3 regions of the Longimonas haloalkaliphila genome follow, and region 2 is predicted to be linked to each of the others. Evidence: riboswitches for the same ligand, from Rfam matches in the RefSeq annotation. Region 2 holds a riboswitch; each other region holds the start of a gene.

What was found. A riboswitch is a leader RNA that binds a small molecule or an ion and turns the genes downstream of it on or off. The one in region 2 is predicted to bind thiamine pyrophosphate.
Region 1: it holds a riboswitch for thiamine pyrophosphate, as region 2 does, so the genes downstream of both, ACZ48V_RS05745 (3-oxoacyl-ACP reductase) here and tenA (thiaminase II) in region 2, are expected to answer to the same signal.
Region 3: it holds a riboswitch for thiamine pyrophosphate, as region 2 does, so the genes downstream of both, ACZ48V_RS09965 (ABC transporter substrate-binding protein) here and tenA (thiaminase II) in region 2, are expected to answer to the same signal.

The regions. Positions count from the first base shown of each region.
Region 1 is NZ_AP043948.1:1,452,535-1,454,801, forward strand. It holds gene ACZ48V_RS05740 (MFS transporter) at 1-548, shown strand, start outside; TPP riboswitch at 658-764, shown strand; gene ACZ48V_RS05745 (3-oxoacyl-ACP reductase) at 828-1,601, shown strand; gene queG (tRNA epoxyqueuosine(34) reductase QueG) at 1,643-2,267, opposite strand, start outside.
Region 2 is NZ_AP043948.1:3,295,746-3,298,012, reverse strand. It holds gene ACZ48V_RS12855 (M50 family metallopeptidase) at 1-372, shown strand, start outside; gene tenA (thiaminase II) at 555-1,286, opposite strand; TPP riboswitch at 1,363-1,496, opposite strand.
Region 3 is NZ_AP043948.1:2,567,229-2,569,495, forward strand. It holds gene ACZ48V_RS09965 (ABC transporter substrate-binding protein) at 102-1,028, opposite strand; TPP riboswitch at 1,105-1,199, opposite strand; gene ACZ48V_RS09970 (CASTOR/POLLUX-related putative ion channel) at 1,324-2,267, shown strand, end outside.

The sequences.
Region 1 (2,267 bases), 1.8 Mb from region 2:
CGGGGGCGATCGCAGCAGGCATCGGCGTGCTGTTCATGGCACGCGGCATTGGCACCGGCATCGGGCCGATCATTGCTCGGGGGCTCTTTACGGACCAAGCAAAATGGCCAATGGTGCTGGGCAGCGCTATTGCGGTGAGCGGAGGCGCCTACTTTGTGGTAGGCCTGGTGCCGTGGGCGCCTGAAGGCATTGCGCTGTTCACGGTTATTGTGCTGGTGGTCATGGCGCATGCCTCCAGTGGGGGCAACTGGGTGCTCGCCACCGTACTCCTCCAGAAACGCACCGACGATGCCTATCGCGGACGCGTCTTTGCCACCGAGTGGCTCCTGGTGATGATCGCCGAAAGCCTCTCCATCGGCATAGCCAGCGTGGTGCTTGAACTGGGCTGGCTCGACCTGGCAGGGGCGGTGCGGCTCTTTGCGGGCGCGCAAGTTGCCTTTGGGCTGATCTGGCTTCTTGTGGTCGTGCCTAAAGAATTGCAATCCGACGCTGAAGATCAGCAGGCAGATAAAGCAGATAAGATGGCAACGCCTCACGAAGACACGTAGAACCGTTGCGGTTGCGTGTGCGCTGTGGTACGTTAGGAACTGTTCAGGGGATGCGTCTGGACTGCCGTGCAACGAATGGACGGTCGCATCCCCCGAACCCACTTTTCGATAGCGAGGCTGGGGGTGCCCCCGCACAGAAATGCGCCGGGGCTGAGAGATACACCCTTCGAACCTGATCCGGGTCGTACCGGCGAAGGAAAGCTTCCCGCTGTTCCCCGTGCACGTCTTCCTTGGGGGCGCCGCTGGCTTCGCATTTCTCTAAGCCAACGACTACCTGCTATGTCTACTACTCCTGCCCTTTCCGATCAGGTCGTGCTCATTACCGGTGCCAGTCGCGGACTCGGCGCCGCCCTGGCCCGTGCCTTTGGGCGCGAAGGTGCTCGTGTCGTCGTGAACTACTACCAGAGCGAAGACGCTGCCCACGCGGTTGCCGCCTCGATTGGCGACCGCGCGCTCCCCTATCAGGCCGACGTGCGCAATCGCAAAGCCGTGCAGTCCATGGTCGACGCCGCCGCCGATCACTTTGGTACGCCCGTAACTACCGTAGTCAGCAATGCGCTGATCGACTTTCAGTTTGATGCCGAGGCGCGCGCGACCGCCGACACCGTGTCGTGGGCAGACTACCAGACCCAGCTCGAGGGCAGCGTGCAAGCCGCGCTCCACCTGGTACAAGCGTGCCGCCCGGCCATGAAAGAGGCTGGATTTGGACGCTTCGTGGCAATCGGCTCCAATCTGGTTCAGAACCCGGTCGTGCCGTACCACGACTACACCACCGGCAAAGCCGCGCTGCTCGGATTTGTGCGCAACATGGCGCAGGAACTCGGGCCCGAGGGCATCACCGTGAACATGGTATCGGGCGGACTCCTCGACCGCACTGACGCCAGCGATGCAACGCCCGACGCGGTGTTCGATCTCATCCGTAACTCCACGCCGCTGCGCTCGGTGACTACCCCCGAAGAGATGGCCGATGCCGTGCTCTTCTTTGCCTCGCCATGGGCGCGGGCCGTAACAGGACAAAACCTGATTGTGGATGGCGGTCTCGTAATGCAGTAGCTCTTCGCCTTCTGGATAGAGGCAAAACCGTCCGCATCTGCCTACGACGATACGTTGTCGAGGGCGGTGCGGACGTTGCGTTTAAAGCCTTCGTACGTGGCGCGGGTAACGGGACTGCCGGAGAAGCGCTCGCGAAACTCCTCAAGCTCCAGCTCCACCCAGTCGCGCAGGTCGGTATCCGACATGCCCTCGCGCGGCTGGTAGCGAGGCTCGGTCGTGGGCTGCTTGAACTTATTCCACGGGCACACATCCTGGCAGATGTCGCAGCCGAAGATCCAGTTCTGCATGTCGCTTGAGATCGCCTCGGGTACATCATCGCCGCCGTGCTCAATCGTCAGGTACGAGATGCAGCGCGTGGCATCAACTGCGTACGGCTGATAGATGGCATCGGTCGGACAGGCATCCACGCAGCGGGTGCACGAGCCGCAGAAGTCCTCGACCGGATGGTCCGCCGGCAGCGGCACATCTACGATGATCTCACCGATGAAGAAGAACGAACCCATCTCGCGGTTGAGCAGATTCGAGTGCTTGCCCTGCCACCCGAGTCCGCTACGCGCAGCCCAGGCCTTGTCGAGCACCGGCGCCGAATCCACAAAGGCGCGCCCATGCACCGACTGTCCGACGTGCTCTTCGAGCCAGTGCAAGAGCAAGTAGAGACGGTCTTTG
Region 2 (2,267 bases):
CCGCTCACGTGGCTGCTGTACAGCGGCGGATTGCTGCTGATGGGCGGGGCGCTCGTCTACATGTTCGCTACCCGCGGGCTGGTTTCGTGGATGGTGGGCGGACTGGCGGCGCTGGTGCTGCTATTGGTTGCGACCTACGCCTCCCCACGATGGCAGCAGGGCGCGGTCATCTTTCTGGGGGTGCAGCTCGCGCTTGATGGACTCAACAGCATCCAGACGCTCTGGACCCTGACCCGATCGGGGCATCCGCACAACGATGCGGTAACCATGGCGGAGCTGACCGGGCTGCCGGCGGAGTTCTGGGCGCTTACGTGGGGACTGCTGGGCGTGGTGGTTGTCGGTATCGCGTTCGTGCGGTACTGGCGCCGGTGAATCGCTCCCGTAACGGAACCGGTTGCCGTATTGCGGTATCACTCCTTTGCTACAGGGTTCGCTACACGGGCTCGGGCTTAGGATAGGCAGTTGCATGGGGGGACGGCTTTCGCGTCGACCCACTCACATATCCATCCCTGCATACACCAGCGAAGCATGCAGCGCTGGCATCATGCCGACCCCTATACCGGCCACTCCTGCTGGGTCCAGGCCTGGTCCCAGAACATCCACTCGTAGCGGATGCTGGTCTGGAATGCAGTCGTGGCCCGCTCGCGGGCAGCCTCATCGGCTGCATCGGCAAAGCGCTGCAGGCGATTCAGCAGATTCGCCATGTACTCGTTGAACTCCGGGTCGCGGTACATGGCCAGCCAGTCGGCATAGGGGTGGTCGTTGGGAATAGCGCCCATCGCTGCTTCCATGCGCTGCCCCAGTTCGATGTAAAGCCACGGGCGGGGCGTGAGCGCGGCCACGGCCTCTACAAGTGTACCGCGCTGGGCGGTGCTGATCATATGATCCTGATACGCACGGTTGCTGGGCGTCAGCGTAAGCGCGGCGATGTCGTCGGCGTCGTAGCCGAGCTGCTCCCCGTATCCGGCATGCAGTTCGCCTTCTACAACCAGCGCGAGCCGGGCCGCGTCGATGAACCAGAGCTTGTCGTCGGGATCGGGGCAGCGGGTCGAGATGAGTGCTGCTGCATCCGAAAAGGCCTCCAGGTAGCGGGCGTCTTGCATCTGGTAGAAGCGAAAGCGCTCCGCCTCCAGCGTGCCCTCAGCCAGTGCATGCACGAACGGATGGTCGAACGAGGCGCCCCAGCTATCGCGGGAGGCATCTACACAGGCCGCGGCAAACGGCGGCACCGGGTAGGCGCGGTCTACGGATACGTCGGAGAACGAGAGATCGGTGGTAACAGACATAAGGCGTGCTTGCAGTTGGATGCGTAGGGATACCAGCAAGCGAAGCCAGGAAATGCTGCACTACGGTGTGTAGCACAGACGGTGTAAGAAGCTTCCTTCCGCCGGTACGAACCGGATCAAGTTCAAGGGATCATCTCAGCCCGACCGTCTGTGCAGCGTGGTTTGACGACCACCGTCCGCTCACACAGCCGGGCACTCCCAGCTTTGCTCACTTTAAAGCATACGCATTGCGTGGCAGGTTTGCAACCATCACCTTCCATGAAGGTGCTACTGGCCTATCAACCCTGAATGGCCGGGTATAGACGAGCATTTCCCCTCCATCCTACCCTTCCTCCTCAGGGAGGCTAGTCTATGCACACAACTTCGAATAGCTTTGGGCGTCAAACATAGGCTGGTGTCCATTTTTGCCTTGATGCAGACGAGCGAAGCGACTCACGACCGTAGGGAGCTAAAAACGAACCAGACGAGCCGCAGGCGACTCACGAAGTAAAAAAATCAAGGCTGGACAAACTGGGCCTGACTGCGCCCTCCGGTCCGCTACAATTGATCAAACTCACTCGCGCCCCAAGAGCACTCGGTCACTGCGTTTCCAGCGCAGGCTCGCTCAAACAGGATCAATTTTCGGGCGCGCCCCTCCAGGCTTTGTCCGGGCGGCCCACTTCTTCGAGGCCGGAAGGGCTGCATGCCGCGGGGAGGCGTGAATCCTGTAAATTAAATATCCCCAAACCGATGATCTGAATGCGGATTCAATGGCACGGACGATCCAGTCGATATAGCAAAGGGAGAAATGGTTGAACAAGTGGTGAAGCAAACAAACTTCTTGCTAACAAATTATCAGAGAGAAAGTTAGGTGCAAGGACTAGACCAGGGAGGAAGGAACCATAAGACGCTCTCATGAAGTCTCCCTCAGAGGAGCTACGGCTTATACACAACGCATGAGAGCCATACAATGGTTGATTTGTGTACCGAAGAACCCTCCAA
Region 3 (2,267 bases), 730 kb from region 2:
TGCGGTATGTACGACGCCACATGTACGGTGCCCCACATGCGCGCCTCGCATGCGCGCGCCTTGCACGATCAATCTCCGAAGCAGGCATTTGTGCCTGATGATCACCGTTCGACCGCTTCGGAAGATGCTACAGGTAGCGCCAGGTCGTTCGTCCAGTAGGCGTTTGCACCCGGACGCTTGGTAATCAAGCCACGTTCGAACATCCAGCTCTCAAGTGCTGCGTAGTAGTCGGTTGTCATTCCGAAGTCATATGTGAAGCACGGAAGCGTAGCCGCGAAGGTTTTGGGCGTAAGTGTATCGCCAGGCTCCACGTCGGCACGGTGGCGGTAGATATCAGCTGCAGACTCGGGCTGCTGGTGCAAGAAATCGATGCCTCGGCGCAGCACGCGTACAAACCGTGCAAACGCATCACGACGCGCCTGCAGATGCTGTGGGGTGGTGATCATGATAAGCTGGCAGAAGTCGGGGATACCCCAGTCCTTGAGTGCAAAAAAGCCAGCGTCAAGACCGCGGTGCTCTGCCTCGACCAGTTCGAAGTTGTAGAATACAAGCGTGGCTACATCTGCCTTGTCGTCGGCCAGCGCGTCGGTATGGTAGAAGCTGTTGTTGACAGGAGTAAACCCATCCGGGTCGACGGTACCCCCATCGTGCTCAATCATTGTCTGTACGATTGCAGGACCGCCAGGGCCTGGAGCACCCGGATACTGAATACGAGCCCCCACCATGTCTCGCGGACGCTCAATGCTCTGCCCTTTCAGATACATGACACCACCATTGGTATGCAGAAAGCGGGCGAATCCCACAACGGGCGCCCCCTCCGCACGATCTTCGACAAGATGAAGTGGCTCAGTGATAGCTACGTCGAGCTTGCCGTCTTCAATAGCTTCAACGGCGTCCATGTGGGCGTCGGGCTCAACGATCTCAAGATCGAGGTTCGCCTCCGCAAACCACCCATGCTCTTGCGCAATGAGGAGCGGAGCGTGATCGGGATTTAAGAACCATTCGAGTCCTAAACGAAACGTATTCATAGCGTGTGCTGGTCTGAATGAGATGACAATAACGCATCAGCCAGCAGTGCCCAGGCCGCGATGCAGCGCTTCTGCATCGCAAACGACGGTGCTTCCCTACGCCGGTGCCATCCGGTTCAGGTTCAAAGGGTATCTTTTCAGCCCTTACTGTGGGCACCCCCAGCTTATTTCAGTATACAAACAGCACTACCAGAAGTTAAAATTGCGAGACGCGCACACATGCATGTGAGGCTAAGATATCGTATGTTCACAATACGACTGTAGCTGTTTGCCCTTTCTTGATGCATCGCCGTGTATGACCCCGAAGCGCCTTATTTCGTCCCTTACGTTTCGTATCGAGCGCTGGCTTCAGCGCGGGTGGCTTCATCAGCTTGCAATAGCAGCGCTTCTCGTCGTCGGAATTTCCATTACGGCCGGATGCGCGGTATGGATTGCGACAGACGCCTTCTCGGGCCCTGGCGAAGCCATCTGGTGGGCGTTTCTACGGCTTTCCGATCCTGGCTATCTGGGCGACGACGAAGGCCTCTTGCTGCGCGTTATCTCAACAGCGGTTACGGTTGCGGGCTACGTGCTTTTCCTTGGCTCACTCGTCGCGATCATGACCCAGTGGCTTACAAATAAGATGACGACGCTCGAACGCGGGCTCACGCCCATTGTAATGCGCGGCCATGTCGTTATCTTGGGCTGGACGGGCAGCACGCTCGATGTGGTTCGCGAGTTGGTCGTTGCACGTGGGCGCATGCACCGCTTTCTGAAGCGGCGGGGGCTGCGGAACTTTCAGCTTGTCATTCTGGCTGAGGAGGTTACCGCTCACCGGCGGCTTGAACTTGCTGAACACATTGGGACCGAGTGGGATGTGAACGATATTATCTTGCGTTCCGGCACCCCGCTAACAGCTGATCATCTCGCCCGGGTGGATGCCCTAAACGCCGCCACCGTTATTCTGCCAGGGGCCGACCGCCAGTCGACCGACACCGCCCACGCAGATACGCGCACCGTAAAGACGCTTATGACGCTGGCCCGCATGACAGCACGCAGCGACTCTCCCTCGCCAATGATCGTGACCGAACTGGTGCGCCCAGATACCATCCCCGTTGCGCAAGCTATCAGCGGCACGAACCTGGAAGTCGTCGAGAGCGGCCGTACCATCGCCCGGCTCGTCGCTCAGACGACGCGCCACCCCGGCCTATCTGCCGTTTATAGCGAACTGCTTTCGCGTGAGTATGGAAACGAGATCTA